3 regions of the Devosia sp. T2-14 genome follow, and region 2 is predicted to be linked to each of the others. Evidence: predicted binding sites of a transcription regulator. Region 2 holds the regulator's gene; each other region holds the start of a gene.

Region 1 (5,011 bases), 1.7 Mb from region 2:
GCGTCTCCGCGCTTGGGGTGACGGTATCAAAGGAACAGGCGGCGCTGGCCAATGCGCGAACCGAGGGCCTGCCTGTGGAAACAAGGCTGCTCGACTATCAGGCGCTTGACGGCGAATTCGACCGCGTCATCTCGATCGGCATGTTCGAGCATGTCGGCTACAAGAATTATCGCGCCTATTTCGAGAAGGCGGCCAAGCTGCTCAAGCCCGAGGGCCTGATGCTGCTGCACACGATCGGCGGCAATCGGTCGACCACCCATGGCGATCCGTGGAGCGACAAATACATCTTTCCCAATGGCATGCTGCCTTCGATCGCCCAGTTCGGCAAAGCCATCGAGGGGCTCTTCGTTATGGAGGACTGGCACAATTTTGGCGCCTATTACGACCGCACCCTGATGGCCTGGCGCGACAATTTCGATGCCGCCTGGCCAGAGCTCTCCAGCCGCTATGACGAACGCTTCCACCGCATGTGGCGCTATTATCTCAGCATTTTCGCCGCGCTGTTCCGGGCGCGGCACCTCAATCTGTGGCAGGTCGTGCTGTCGCCGCGCGGCGTGGCCGGGGGCTATGACAGCATCCGCTAGGGACGGATTCACGTGAAACACTTTTGCACAGGCTTATGCACAGGCCCAAAGCGGCCTATGAAGACCGCCGATGAGTAGCACTGACAAGATCCTGATCAGCGCCTGCCTGCTGGGGCGGCCGGTTCGCTATAATGGCAAGGGCAAGCGGCTGGACCACGTGCAGGTGGCGCTATGGCGCGAAGCCGGCCGGCTGGTGGCCATCTGTCCCGAGCTCAGCGGCGGCTTTGCTGTGCCGCGGCCGCCGGCCGAAATCGCCAATGGCGGTTCGGGCGAAGCGGTGCTGGCGGGCGCGGGCCGCGTGGTGGACAATACCGGCGCTGATGTGACCGGCCAGTTCATCGCCGGCGCCGAGGCGGCCCTTGCCTTGGCGCGCCAGCATGACTGCCGCTTTGCGCTGTTGATCGATGGCAGCCCATCTTGCGGCAGTGCGAGCATTTATGATGGCAAGTTCGATGGCGGACGCCACGAAGCGGCCGGGGTAACCGCCGCATTGTTGCGGCAGAACGGGATTGCGGTATTCACCGAGCGCGAGGTCGAGGCGCTGGCGGCGGCTGTGGACGAAGCGGGCTAGGCCGCCCCGAAATTGAGGCGATAGCTCAGCGCTTCGGCGATGTGGGGACGGCTGACCCGTTCCACACCGGCCAGATCGGCCAGCGTCCGCGCCACCTTGAGCACCCGGTGATAGGCGCGCGCCGAGAGGTTGAAGCGTTCGGCCGCCTGCAACAGCAGGGCCTGGCTTTCCCGGTCGGGATTGACCAGCTGCTCGATCAGCGTCGGCCCGGCCGCCGCATTGGTGAAAACCTCAGGCGCGCCGTGCTGGGCAAAGCGTCGCTGCTGGCGCAGCCGCGCCTCGGCAACGCGGGCGGCGACATCGGCCGAACTTTCCGCGGGGGCGGCAGGGGCGATCATGTCGGCGGCGGTGACCGCCGGCACGTCGATGCGGATATCGATGCGATCGAGGAAGGGACCCGAGACGCGCCCCTGATAGTCATCTGCGCAGGCCCGGCCGCGACGGCAGGTATGGCCGGGCGTGCCAGCAAGGCCGCATTTGCACGGATTCATCGCCGCGATCAGCTGCACGCGGCTGGGATAGCTGACCCGGGCATTGGCCCGGGCGATGACGGTTTCGCCCGATTCCAGCGGCTGGCGCAAGCTATCGAGCACGCTGGGCGCGAATTCGGGCAACTCGTCCAGGAACAGCACGCCATTATGCGCCAGGCTCACCTCGCCGGGGCGCACCCGCAGGCCACCACCCACCAGCGCGGCCATCGAGGCGGAGTGATGCGGCGCGCGGAACGGCCGCCGGTCGGACAGGGCGCCACCCACCAGCTCCCCCGCGATCGACTGAATCATCGAGATATCAAGCAGTTCGCGCGGATTGAGCGGCGGCAGGATCGAGGGCAGGCGGGCCGCCAGCATGGATTTTCCGGCGCCGGGTGGCCCCACCATCAGCATATTGTGGCCACCGGCCGCCGCCACTTCGAGCGCGCGCCGGGCGACTAATTGCCCGCGTACCTCGCTGAGATCGGGCAGGCGGGCCTGCGTTTCATGGCGGCGCGCCACCGGGCGGGCGGCCAGTTGATGGCCCGTCAGGTGATTGACCAGAGCCAGCAGGCTTTCGGCGGCGACGATATTGAGCCCTTCTCCGGCCCAGGCGGCCTCGGATCCCGAGCGCTCGGCGCAGATCAGGCCGAGGTCGCGCCCCTGCGCGGCGATGGCGGCCAGCAGGATGCCGCCGACATGGGCCAGCCGCCCATCCAGCCCCAGCTCGCCCAGCGCCAGATAGCCATCGAGCGCGTCCTGCGGAATGGCGCCGATAGCCGCCATGATGCCCAGCGCGATGGGCAGATCGTAATGGCTACCCTCCTTGGGCAGGTCGGCCGGCGCCAGATTGACGGTGATGCGCTTGGGCGGCAGGCCGAGCCCCGAAGCAACGAGGGCAGCGCGGACCCGCTCGCCGGATTCCTTGACCGCCTTGTCGGGCAGGCCGACCAGAATGAACTGCGGCATGCCCGGCGCGATCTGTACCTGCACATCGACAGGCACCGCATCAATGCCCTGAAACGCCACCGTCGCAACGCGCGTGACCATTGCCCCAACCCCAAGCCCGCACCGAGACTAACAAATAGATCCGCGACGAACAAGAACGTAAAGCGAACGCAATACGGCGCGTTAACCACGCTGATTGCCACAAAGGTAAACCTAATCTGGCGTTAACCCGCTCATGTTGAATCAAAGGCTCAATTTCGTCTTGCGTAGAGTCTTGCCCGATGCGTCTCAGCCGGCCTTTTCCCTCGTTTTCTGCGATCGCAAAGGGCACCGCTACGGCCATGCTCGCGGCCCTTCTGGTCGCCTGCTCGTCGGGGGGAGGGCTGTATGGCCCCATTCAGGGCGACAATCGCCCCCATTCGGGCGTTGACCGCGCCCGTGGCATGCCGATCCAGGGGATCGACGTGGCGCGTTACCAGGAAAATGTCGACTTCAACACCGCCCGCGCCGCCGGCACGCATTTCGTCTTCATGAAGGCGACCGAGGGCAAGGACTATATCGACCCCAATTTCCGGGTGAACTGGGAGCGGGCGCGCGATGCCGGCATGCCGCGCGGCGCCTATCACTTCATGACCTGGTGCTCGCTGGCTTCCGAACAGGCGGCCTGGTTCGTGCAGAACGTGCCCAATGATCCCTCGGCGCTGCCGCCCGTGCTCGATCTGGAGTGGAACAACCATTCGAGCTGCAAGACCAAGCCGAACCGCGCCGATGCGCTGGAAAAGATCCGCGTCATGCTCGAGGCGATGGAACGCCATACCGGCAAGCTGCCGATCATCTATACCGACATGAACTTCCACCGCGACATTCTGGAAGGCGAGTACTTCCCCAACGCCTTCTGGCTGCGCTCGACCGCCGCCGAGCCGCACCAGCGCTACAAGAACCGCACCTGGACCTTCTGGCAGTGGACGCAGACCGGCGTGGTCCGGGGCGTGCGCGGGGAAGTCGACCGCAACGCCTTCTACGGCAACCAGAATGACTGGCTGACCTTCCTGTCGACCGGGTGCGATCCGCGCGCTATTGCCTCGCTGGCGCCGACCGGCCGCTGCCAGTTTGCCAAATAGGCGGGGCTAGCGGTTGCGCCACATCCGGTTGGCTGGGTAGTCCACCGGTTCGGCATCCGCCTCGGGCTGGAACATCACCGCATCGACGGTGATGGCCCCCTGGGCGGAGTCATAGTCGTAATCCTGCCGTTCGCGCATGCCGAGCAAGGCAAGCCCGGGCAGCGAGCGCAGCGACACGGTCTGCCCGATCACCTCGCGGGCCGCACCCAGCACCAGCTTGTGCTCGAGCCAGGGGCCGTCGCCGATCCGGTAGCGCACCTGGCTGTTCATCGTCACCAAGCCCCGCTCGATCTCGTCGGGCGCCACGATGTCGGAATGCACCAGCTTGTGCCGCAGCAGATCAAAATAGCCGCGTTCACCCGACGGTCGCGCCAAAGCCAGTCCGCGCAGGATGGCATAGTCGCGATCAGTAGTGATGAACTGGGCAGGCGTCGGCATGGATGCGTCCTCGAATTCAGGGGGTGAACAGGGTGGGCGTCGCGCATGCGCGATCGCGACGCCCGGCAGCGTTACGGCTTGCTGACGGCGAGCGCTTCGAGAATGCGGGCCCGGTCTTCGAGGGCGCGCAGGCGCAGCGTCATGGTCTCGGTCTTGATCGGGGTCTGCGGCGGCAGGCGGTATTCCAGGCCGGGCAGGGCGGAATCGGCCCAGGCGGTGAAACGGTTGAGCTTGTGGCTGCCGCTGATCGGGATGGTGAGGGCATACTTGAAGGTCATAGAACTTATCCAGGCAAGTGCATCGCCGCAGCTGACGCCCGGACGGACGGCAGGATACGGACGATGACAAACGCCCCGCTCTCGCGGGGTCAGGGATCAATAGGGAATGAAGTGCTTATCCTGGCCCGGCCCTTGCGACACGCAGGTGGCCGAACCAGGTCAAACGCCTCGGAGGAGGCGAACCCGGTGATGCAGGCGATACTGGAAATCATGTGCGCGCATGGCACCATCAAAGCAGAACCCGCCGGAAAGTCAAATCAGCGGGAACCCCTCGCGCCCGCTTGTCAGCGATTCGGGGCAGGTTTAGCCTTCGATCACAGCGGGCGCCGTGCCCGCGTCGTGGAGGTTGAGATGGCCAAAGGTCAGATGCGCAGCAACAAAGAGCCCAAGAAGCCAAAGAAAGACAAGCTGGCGGCCGCCAAGCCGGTCACCGGCCTGGGCGCGGGAAGCGCGGGCAATACCGCCAAGAAATAGGCTTCGCTTCGATTGGTTTGGGGCGGCTGGCGCAGGCTGGCCGCCTTTTGCATGGCGCAGCGGCTAGTGGCCGCTCTGCATGGGCAGCAGGATTTCCGAGCGCGCGGCCGTGGTATTGGTGGAGCTG
Region 2 (5,011 bases):
ATCGTGCTGGCCGAGCGCGTGCGCGAGGGCATTCGCGAGGCGGGTGGCATTGCCATCGAGTTTCCCGTTCACCCGATCCAGGAAACCGGCAAGCGCCCGACTGCGGGGCTCGACCGGAACCTGGCCTATCTCGGCCTGGTGGAAGTGCTTTATGGCTATCCGCTGGATGGCGTGGTGCTGACGATCGGTTGCGACAAGACCACGCCTGCCATGCTGATGGGCGCGGCAACGGTCAATATCCCCGCCATCGCGCTGTCGGTCGGGCCGATGCTCAATGGCTGGCACAAGGGCGAGCGCACCGGGTCCGGCACGATTATCTGGAAGGCCCGTCAGATGATGGCCGCCGGCGAGATCGACTATGCCCAGTTCATCGAGCTGGTGGCGTCGTCTGCGCCCTCGACCGGGTTTTGCAATACCATGGGTACGGCAACGACCATGAACTCGCTGGCCGAAGCGCTGGGCATGCAGCTGCCGGGTTCGGCGGCCATCCCTGCGCCTTACCGCGATCGCCAGGAAATGGCCTATCGCACCGGCAAGCGGATTGTCGACATGGTGCATGAGGACCTCAAGCCGTCCGACATCCTGACCAAGGACAACTTCATCAACGCGATCACGGTCAATTCCGCCATTGGCGGCTCGACCAATGCGCCGATCCATATCAACGCCATCGCGCGTCACATCGGTGTCGACCTCGATATCGATGAATGGCAGGAGCACGGCCACAAGGTGCCGCTGCTGGTCAACCTGCAGCCGGCCGGTGAGTATCTCGGCGAAGACTACTATCATGCCGGCGGCGTGCCCGCGGTGGTCAACGAGCTGATGGGGCAGGGCCTGATCCGCGAGAATGCGCCCACCGTCAACGGCAAGTCGATGGGTGAAAACTGCCGCAACACTGTCATCCAGGATGACCGGGTGATCCGGCACTTCGACAATCCGCTCAAGGCCGAGGCAGGGTTCCTCGTGCTGCGTGGCAATCTGTTCGACAACGCCATCATGAAGACATCGGTGATTTCCAGCGAGTTCCGCGACCGCTACCTCAAGGACCCGGTACATCCGGGCATGTTCGAAGGCAAGGCGGTGGTGTTCGATGGTCCTGAGGACTATCACCACCGGATCGACGACCCTTCGCTGGAGATCGATGAGCACACACTGCTGTTCATGCGCGGCGCCGGGCCAATTGGTTATCCGGGGGCCGCGGAAGTGGTGAACATGCGGCCGCCTGCCTATCTCATCAAGAAGGGCATCAGCTCGCTGGCTTGCATCGGCGATGGCCGGCAGTCGGGCACCTCGGGTTCACCGTCCATTCTCAACGCCTCGCCCGAGGCGGCGGCGGGCGGCAATCTCGCCATCCTCAAGACCGGGGACCGGGTGCGCATCGACCTCAACAAGGGCCAGGCAAATATCCTGATCAGCGATGAAGAGATCGCGCAGCGCCGTGTCGCGCTTGAGGCTGCTGGCGGGTACAAATACCCCAAGCACCAGACGCCATGGCAGGAAATCCAGCGCGGGCTCGTCACCCAGCTCGGCGAGGGCGCGATCCTGCGGCCCGCCGAGAAGTACCAGCGCATCGCCCAGACAGAAGGTCTTCCGCGCGACAACCACTAGTCGCCTGGCAGCTTAGTTCCCGCATAACAGAGGCCCGCTTACGTGCGGGCCTTTTTGTTTGTGCGGCGTCGCCGCTTCGCGGGAACAACGCGAGCGACACGCCAAAACAAAAAAAACCACCGCGCCAGAAGCACGGTGGTCTCTCGCGAGCAGCACCGAAGCGCGCTCGCTGCATACAGCCTGATGCTACTAGAGCAGGGTCAGGTTGGTTGCCGATTCCTTGCCGTCACGGCCGGTCTCGAGCTCGTAGGTCACCTTGTCGTTCTCGTAGAGGCCCTGGAGGCCCGAACGCTGAACGGCGGAGATGTGGACGAAGGCATCCTTGCCGCCGTTTTCGGGCGAGATGAAGCCGAAGCCCTTGGTGGTGTTGAAGAACTTAACGGTGCCGGTGATCAGGGCCATAGTAGTTTCCTTTTGCTCGTAGCATCAGCGAACGAGCCAGTTTCTCGGTGGCAACATGCCAATGAGAGGTAACGTTCGCATGATAGAGAAGGAAGCCAAGGTCCGGCGTACCGGCATCAGCAGCCGACTTAGGCTGAAAACGTATGCCGCTTTATTGCACGGAACGCCGTCGACCGCAAGGTCTCGCGCAGACCTGGGCAGGAGAACAAATTGCTGGCGCAAGTAAATTCGGCGATGTGATTGTTTCGCGCTGGTCTGCGGCGAGAACCCACGAAACGGTAGTGGACACAGTTGAAATCGCCGAAGCGACCCCAAACAACGCTGCCTGAAGGTTGAGCGCCGTAGACCACCGCCGGTGGACGGCCGCGAGTGCTTCAAGCGAACGCCTAATTCTGGCTGGATTGGCGATCGCAGTTTCGCGGTGGTGTCATTTCAGTGACCGAGCATGGCCTCTTGCCCAGCCAGAGCCACTCGACGGCCCGGGTAACTGATCAGCCATGCGGAGGAAACGCCAAAGCCTCGTTCCGTCCTAAAACGGTCGAGGCTTCACGGCATTACCAGCTGAAAGAGGTGGCGGACGAGCAGCAGCTCAACCGCGAGATCAAAAGCGGCTCAGTATTTGCGCAGCAGGCCGACGAGACGGCCCTGCACCTTGACGCGGTCGGGCGGGAAGATCCGGGTTTCGTAGGCCGGGTTTGCGGCTTCAAGTGCCACAGTATTACCCTTGCGGCGCAGGCGCTTAAGGGTGGCTTCTTCATCGTCTACAAGAGCAACGATAATCTCGCCGGTGCTGGCTGCGTCCTGCTTCTTGATGAGCACGGTGTCACCGTCAAAGATCCCGGCCTCGATCATCGAGTCGCCACGCACTTCGAGTGCATAGTGCTCGCCTGCACCCAGCATTTCGGGTGGAACCATGATGGTGTGGGAGTGGTTCTGAATGGCTTCAATGGGCGTACCGGCAGCGATGCGGCCCATGACCGGGATCGACACCGGCCGGGCATAATCTTCGGCGGCGGTGACGCGCGAGGGGGGCGTCGCGACCTTGCCCAGGTTCCCTTCGATGACCGATGGCTCGAACCGGGCGCGGCGGCCTCCGAGCGAGGGGTTCATGGAGTCGGGCAGCTTGACCACTTCAAGCGCGCGCGCCCTGTTGGGCAGGCGGCGGATGAAGCCGCGCTCTTCCAGCGCTGTGATCAACCGGTGGATGCCCGATTTCGACGCAAGATCGAGCGCGTCTTTCATTTCATCGAAGGACGGCGGAATCCCGCTTTCTTTCATCCTTTCATGGATGAACATCAGCAGCTCGTGTTGTTTGCGCGTGAGCATGGGCCCCTCGATGAGAGAATCGGAACATAGACAGAACGACTATACGTGTTCCAGTTATGTTCCGCAATATCCCACGAAAATGAAGTATTCGCGCTGCGACTTCGAGCTGGGCGTCAGAAGTCGTCGATCGGCATGGCCTCAACGATGGTGCCGGCGGGCTGGCCGGGATCGTTCTCAGGCTGGATGATTAGCATGTCGGCCGCGGCGAGCGAGGACGTGTGGCCGCTGTCGGTCTGGCTGATGGGCTCCAGCACCGGGCCCGTCGTCGTGTGAACGAGGCGGGCGCGCATGAAGTGGCGCCGCGCAGTATTCGGTGGCGTGGCAGACGCCAGGGGCAGGTGCCAGCGCGTCGGTTCGGCATAACCGAGCCACTTTCGCAGGGCCGGGCGGATGAACACCAGCGCCGTCACCATAGCCGAGACCGGGTTGCCGGGCAGTCCGAAGATCAGCGTCTTGCCGCGCATGCCGAACATCAGCGGTTTTCCGGGGCGCATGTTGATGCGCCAGAAGTCGAGGGTAACGCCCAGTTCGAGCAGGATTTCCTGCACGATATCGTGGTCCCCGACGCTGGCGCCGCCTGTGGTGACCAGAATGTCGGGTTCGCCGGCGAAGATCTCGACGAGCTTGCTTCGTAGCGCCGAGCGGTCGTCGCGGGCGATGCCATGGTCAGAAACCGTTTCGGCGTAGGGCGCCAGCAGGGGCGCCAGCCCAAAGCTGTTGGAGGCCACGATCTGGTCGGGACCAAGCTCGGCGCCGGGCAGAACTAGCTCATCGCCAGTCGCCAGCAGGGCGATGCGTGGACGTTTCGCGACGCTCAGTTCACCCATATTGGCCGCTGCGGCGACGGCGAGGTGCATGGGGCCGAGGCGTGCGCCGGGTGCCACCAGAGGCTGACCGGTGGCAAAGTCGTTGCCGCGCGGACGCACACTGTGGCCGCGGCGGGCAGGGACGGTGAAGCGGACCATGGAGCCGTTCACGACGGCCTCTTCCTGCATGATGACGGTGTCTGCGCCCTCGGGCACCGGCGCGCCGGTGAAGATACGCACGGCCTCGCCCGGGCCCACAGTCCCCGCAAAGCCCGCTCCGGCCTGCGAGGTGCCGATAACAGACAGGTTGTGGCCGTCCACGATATCGGCGGCGCGGAGGGCGTAGCCGTCCATGGCGCTTGCGTTGAACGGGGGCTGGTCGTGCGTGGCAATGATCGGGGCGAACAGCACCCGGCCGGCTGCCTCCTGCAGCGGCACGGTTTCGCCCTGCGGCGCGGGCACGCGTTTGAGGATGGCGGCAATGGCGTCGTCGACAGGAAGCAGGCTCATGTCCGGGTGAAATCGCCTGATTTGCCGCCGGATTTCTCCAGCACGCAGATGTCGGTCACGGTCATGGCCCGGTCGATCGCCTTGGCCATATCAAAGAGCGTCAGCGCCGATGTGGATGCCGCCAGCAGCGCTTCCATTTCAACGCCGGTCTGGCCAGTGGTCTCGGCCGTGGCGTGGATGAGGATGGCATTTTCGCCATCCTGCGCAATCTCGACGCTCACCTTGGTCAGCGGAATTGGGTGGCAGAGCGGAATAAGATCCGAGGTCTTCTTGGCGGCCATGATGCCGGCAACCCGCGCCACGGCAAGCGCGTCGCCTTTTTTGAGGCCGCCGGCCATGATGGTGGCGACGGTCTCGGGGAG
Region 3 (5,011 bases), 1.2 Mb from region 2:
GAGAAATCGGTGTCTTCGTAATAGATGCGGACGGGGAAGTGGTGGGTCATGGTTTGGCAAACCCCAATCCACGCGCGGCCAGCGCGGCAAGCAGTGGCGGAAACGAGGCCGGGCCCACCCCGTGCAAGGCAGCGATGTCGGCCTGGGCCCAGCGGGCCAGATCGGCAAAGCTGACAATGCCCGCACTAGCCAAAGCGCGATGGGCTGGCTTGCTTAGTTTGACGCTCGTGGCAACCGGGTCGGCCGGGGTCATTCCTCGGGCTCCTCGAAGAGGCTTTGCTGCAGGCCGACGAAACCCTGCGGCACGATCTTGCCAAGGTGCTGGAAGGCAGTGCCGGTGAGCATGCGGCCGCGCGGGGTGCGCTGAATAAAACCCTGCTGGATCAGATAGGGCTCGACGATTTCCTCGATGGCGTCGCGCGGCTCGCTGAGCGCGGCGGCGATGGTTTCGATGCCCACCGGACCGCCATTGTAGAAATCGGCAATAGTGGTGAGGTAGCGCCGGTCGAGCTGATCGAGGCCGCGCGCATCGACATCGAGCCGCAACAAAGCCTTATCGGCAATGGCGCGGGTGATCTCGCCGGAGCCATCGACCAGCGCGAAATCGGTCACGCGGCGCAGCAGGCGCCCGGCAATGCGCGGGGTACCGCGCGATCGGCGGGCGATTTCCATGGCGCCATCGGGTGCCATCGGCATGCCGAGCAGGCGCGCGCCGCGCTGCACGATCAGCACCAGTTCCTCGGGCGTATAGAAATTGAGCCGCACCGGAATGCCGAACCGGTCACGCAAGGGCGTGGTCAGCAGACCCGCGCGCGTCGTGGCCCCGACCAGCGTGAATTTGGCCAGATCGATGCGCACCGAGCGGGCGGCCGGGCCTTCGCCGATGATCAGATCGAGCTGGAAATCCTCCATCGCCGGATAGAGCACTTCCTCGATCGCCGGATTGAGCCGGTGGATCTCGTCGATGAACAGCACGTCGCGCTCTTCGAGATTGGTGAGCAGCGCCGCCAAGTCACCCGCCTTGGCGATGACCGGGCCGGACGTGGCGCGGAAGCCGACGCCCAGTTCGCGCGAAATAATCTGCGCCAGCGTGGTCTTGCCCAGGCCCGGCGGGCCGACGAACAGAACGTGATCCAGCGCGGTGCCGCGATGTTTGGCCGCCTTGATGAAGACCTCGAGATTGGCGCGCGCCGCCGCCTGCCCGACGAAATCGTCAAAGCCGGAGGGGCGCAGGGAGACGTCGAGCGGATCATCGCGCCCGGCGGCTGGAGAGGTCAGGTCAGTCACGCGAATAGTTCCATTTCAGGCAGTGCCGGGCGTGTCGGGCCCAGGCTAGCGGTCGCTGAAGTCAAATCCCTGCACCCGGGCACAGGCCGAGCGCACGGCCTTCTTGCCCTTGAGTTCGGGATTTGACCGGCTCATGCGGTAATACATCTTGGTGAGATAATCGAGGCGGGCCTCGCAGGACCAGCGCGGCAACGGCGCGTTGAGATCGTGGAACAGGAAGGGCTTGGTCGTGCCATCCCCGTTGTCGAAGTAGATCGCCACCCCGACCACCTCATTCTGGTCGGCGTAAACCGTTACCGGCATCAGCATCGCTACTAGAGCGACGCCGGCCAGCAAGACCGTCCGCGTCGATTTCTGCACGCTCATAGTATTCCCCCTCTGTTTATTGTTGAGGGGCACGCTAGCTGCTTAGCTCCCGCAGGCCTAGCCGGATTAGTTTCTCGGTGGCGACGCCCTCGCCTTCGCGGGCGACGATGCGCGCCAGGGCAGCCGAGGCCTGGGCGCTGGAATAGCCCAGATTGGTCAGCGCGGACACGGCGTCGGAAATGGCCGAGGGCGCAACGCCCTCGCCCAGGGCGGCCTGGAGGCCCAAGGTTCCCGCGTCGATCCCCGGACCGGTCGGCACCTTGCCCTTGAGCTCGGTGATGAGGCGCACGGCCAGCTTGGGGCCGACCCCATTGGCGCGGCCGATCATGGCCTTGTCCTGCAGCGCCACCGCGCTCGAGATTTCCGCGGGGGTGAGCGTCGAGAGGATGGACAGCGCCACGCGCGCCCCCACGCCCTGCACGGTCATCAGGAGGTTGAACCAGCCCTTTTCGCTCTCGCTGGCGAAGCCATAGAGGCGGATCATGTCTTCGCGCACAATGGTTTCGATGAAGACCACGGCGGCCTCCCCGACGCGCGGCAGAGACTGCAGCGTGCGGCTGGAGCAGAACGCCTCGTAACAGACGCCCCCGCAATCGATCAGCACGAAATCATCCCCGAAGCTGTCGACCAGCCCCTTGAGCTTGCCGATCATGCGAGCATCCTCAAACGTTGATTGGCCACCCGATGGTGGGCGTGGCAAATGGCGATGGCCAAGGCATCCGCCGCGTCGGCGCCCTTGAAGTCGGCCGCGGGCAGCAGCGTCTTGACCATCAGCTGGACCTGGCCCTTTTCCGCGTGGCCGGCACCGACCACCGACTTCTTGACCAGGTTGGCGGCATATTCGGCGACCGGCAGGCCGCGCGCAGCCGGCGTCAACAGCGCAACGCCGCGCGCCTGCCCCAAAATGAGGGCGGAGCGCGCGCCGGCATTGACGAAAGTCTCTTCCACCGCAGCCTCGTCGGGCGCGTAACGGTCGAGCACTTCGCCCAGGCCGGCAAACAGCAGGGCCAGCCGTTCGGCCAGCGAACCATCGACGGGCGGCGTCACCGTGCCAGAGGCGACAAAGGTCAGCCGGTTGCCCAGCGTCTCGATCACACCCCAGCCGCAGCGGCGCAGGCCCGGATCGATGCCGATGATTCGTGTAGCGGCGTTCATGCGCTCATCCTTAGTGATGGTGCGCCAACCTACCAAGTCTAATGTGAACAAATAGGCAACACGACCAGTGGAAAACCCGGATCGGTAAAATTTAACCTATCCCGCCAACACTATCTTTAACCCGTTCCCCCTAGCGTGCCGCCTGGGAATGCGGGGCAAGACATTATGACAGAACTCCATCGGGCACTGCCGAAGCGAACGTGGCTGCGTATCTATCGCATCGCGGGCGGTTGCACGGCGATTTCGGTGGTTCTGTCGATCATCATCACCAATTCCATCATGGCCACCTTCTCGGGCGGCATCAATGTGCAGGGCCTGATGGTGGCCATCGTTACCCCGCTGCTGCTTGGCGGCCCGATGATTTTCTTCCTCACGCTCGGCCGCGAAAAGCTGCGTCACGCCAACAAGCAGCTGGAATATATGGCGACCACCGATTGGCTAACGTCCTGCCTCAACCGCGGCGCCTTTACCCGCGCGGTCACCGCGCATCTGGAAAGCCGCCGTTCGATCGGTTCTTCGGGCGCGTTGCTGGTAGTGGATGCCGACGAGTTCAAGAGCGTCAACGATCGCTTCGGACATGACGTGGGCGACCAGGCGCTGCGCCTGATCGCGCGTGCCGTGCTCAAGGCCGTCCGCGGCCAGGACCTGGTGGGACGGCTGGGCGGCGAAGAGTTTGGTGTCTTTCTGGCAGAGACCGACGCAGCCACGGCCGACCATCTGGCCGAGCGCATCCGCAGCACGGTCAGCGCGATCAAGTTTGCACCGGAGGGCAAGCCCTGCCCGCTGTCCGTCAGTATTGGCGGGGCCACCTATACGACCCCTGCCCAGTTCAGCGAGCTCTATCGCCTCGCCGACGAACATCTCTACGAAGCCAAGAATGCCGGCCGCGACTGCGTCGCAATGAAGCAAGCGGCCTGACCGGAAACCCGGTCATCTGACGTCCCGACTATGACGAACTGCGCCTTCGTTTCCCTCCAAGGAAACGCGACAGCCATTTCCAGCAACGAGACAAACGATGATCTCTACCAAGACCCTGAACACGTTGCAGCGCTGGTCCAGCGTCGGCCACTGGACCATCTGGGGCACCCTGGGCTGTGTGCTGGTCTCGGTGGCGTTCAACGTCGTGGCATTCGGTGATCTCGGACAGGAGGCGGTGAACCGCGCCATCATCACCGGCACCGCCCTTCCAGTGCTGCTGGGACTGCCGCTGTTTCTCTATATGAGCCTGCGGGTACGGGGACTGGCGATTTCAAACCAGCGGCTGGGGCTGGTGGCGCGCACCGATAGCCTCACCGCCTGCCTCAATCGCGGCGCCTTCACCAAGACGGTCAGCGCCGCGCTGGGCCAGCAGGAGAGCGCCCGCCGGGGCGCGCTGCTGATCATCGACGCCGACAAGTTCAAAGCGATCAACGATCTCTATGGCCACACCTGCGGCGACGAGGCGCTGACGCTGATCGCCCGCTCGATCCGTCGGGTGCTACGCCCGGGCGACCTGGTCGGGCGCATCGGCGGCGAGGAATTCGGGGTCTACCTGCCCGGTGTCGATCAACTTGCCGCCGAAACCGTCGCCGAGCGCATCCGCCGTTCGGTCAATACCGCCAGCTTCGCGCCGGGCGGACAGCAGCATGCGCTTTCCGTGAGCATTGGCGGGGTCGCCTTTGAAGGCGCATGCGCTTTTGCGGATCTGTTCTGCGTCGCCGACCAGCGCCTTTACGGCGCCAAGCAGGCCGGTCGCAATCGCGCCGTGGTGGTGCATGCCACCGACCATCCAGCGATCGAGCTGCAGCGCACGGCATAGCAAAAAGGGCGGCGCCACTGGCACCGCCCTTGTTTCAATCCCCTGACCGAAGGGCTTAGCCTTCCAGCTTGGCAGCGTCTTCGTCGCTCATTTCGAAGTTCGAATAGACGTTCTGCACGTCATCGTCTTCCTCGAGCGTGGCGATCAGCTTCATCAGGGTCGCACCCTTTTCGGCATCGATCGGCGTATTGGTCTGCGGCTTCCACACGGCCTTGACCGATTCCGCTTCCCCGAGAACCTTTTCGAGCGCAGCGGCGACTTCGATCATGGCCTCGAACGAGGTGGTGATGTAGTGGCCTTCTTCGTCGCTTTCGACGTCATCGGCGCCGGCTTCGATCGCCGCTTCCATCACGGCATCGTCCGAACCGGCCTTGGCCGGATAGGTGATCTCGCCAACCTTGTCGA

The links. Region 2 encodes LexA, which represses DNA repair genes until DNA is damaged. Its sites were predicted from a motif close to TGTTCNNNNTGTGTTCNG; they were not measured.
Region 1: a site for LexA is predicted at 2,727-2,744, ahead of ACZ5WT_RS06045 (YifB family Mg chelatase-like AAA ATPase). Genes of this name have one in related genera too.
Region 3: a site for LexA is predicted at 2,852-2,869, ahead of ruvC (crossover junction endodeoxyribonuclease RuvC). Genes of this name have one in related genera too.

The regions. Positions count from the first base shown of each region.
Region 1 covers NZ_AP027921.1:1,209,941-1,214,951, reverse strand. Annotated here, with positions in the region: gene cfa (cyclopropane fatty acyl phospholipid synthase) at 1-584, shown strand, start outside; gene ACZ5WT_RS06050 (2-thiouracil desulfurase family protein) at 655-1,155, shown strand; gene ACZ5WT_RS06045 (YifB family Mg chelatase-like AAA ATPase) at 1,152-2,675, opposite strand; gene ACZ5WT_RS06040 (glycoside hydrolase family 25 protein) at 2,915-3,694, shown strand; gene ACZ5WT_RS06035 (hypothetical protein) at 3,701-4,132, opposite strand; gene ACZ5WT_RS06030 (hypothetical protein) at 4,204-4,410, opposite strand; gene ACZ5WT_RS06025 (hypothetical protein) at 4,600-4,884, shown strand.
Region 2 covers NZ_AP027921.1:3,349,443-3,354,453, reverse strand. Annotated here, with positions in the region: gene ACZ5WT_RS16470 (IlvD/Edd family dehydratase) at 1-1,605, shown strand, start outside; gene ACZ5WT_RS16465 (cold-shock protein) at 1,795-2,007, opposite strand; gene lexA (transcriptional repressor LexA) at 2,620-3,333, opposite strand; gene ACZ5WT_RS16455 (molybdopterin molybdotransferase MoeA) at 3,447-4,649, opposite strand; gene moaC (cyclic pyranopterin monophosphate synthase MoaC) at 4,646-5,011, opposite strand, start outside.
Region 3 covers NZ_AP027921.1:637,378-642,388, forward strand. Annotated here, with positions in the region: gene ybgC (tol-pal system-associated acyl-CoA thioesterase) at 1-50, opposite strand, end outside; gene ACZ5WT_RS03085 (helix-hairpin-helix domain-containing protein) at 47-253, opposite strand; gene ruvB (Holliday junction branch migration DNA helicase RuvB) at 250-1,287, opposite strand; gene ACZ5WT_RS03095 (hypothetical protein) at 1,333-1,653, opposite strand; gene ruvA (Holliday junction branch migration protein RuvA) at 1,688-2,305, opposite strand; gene ruvC (crossover junction endodeoxyribonuclease RuvC) at 2,302-2,808, opposite strand; gene ACZ5WT_RS03110 (GGDEF domain-containing protein) at 2,974-3,726, shown strand; gene ACZ5WT_RS03115 (GGDEF domain-containing protein) at 3,824-4,606, shown strand; gene ACZ5WT_RS03120 (YebC/PmpR family DNA-binding transcriptional regulator) at 4,662-5,011, opposite strand, start outside.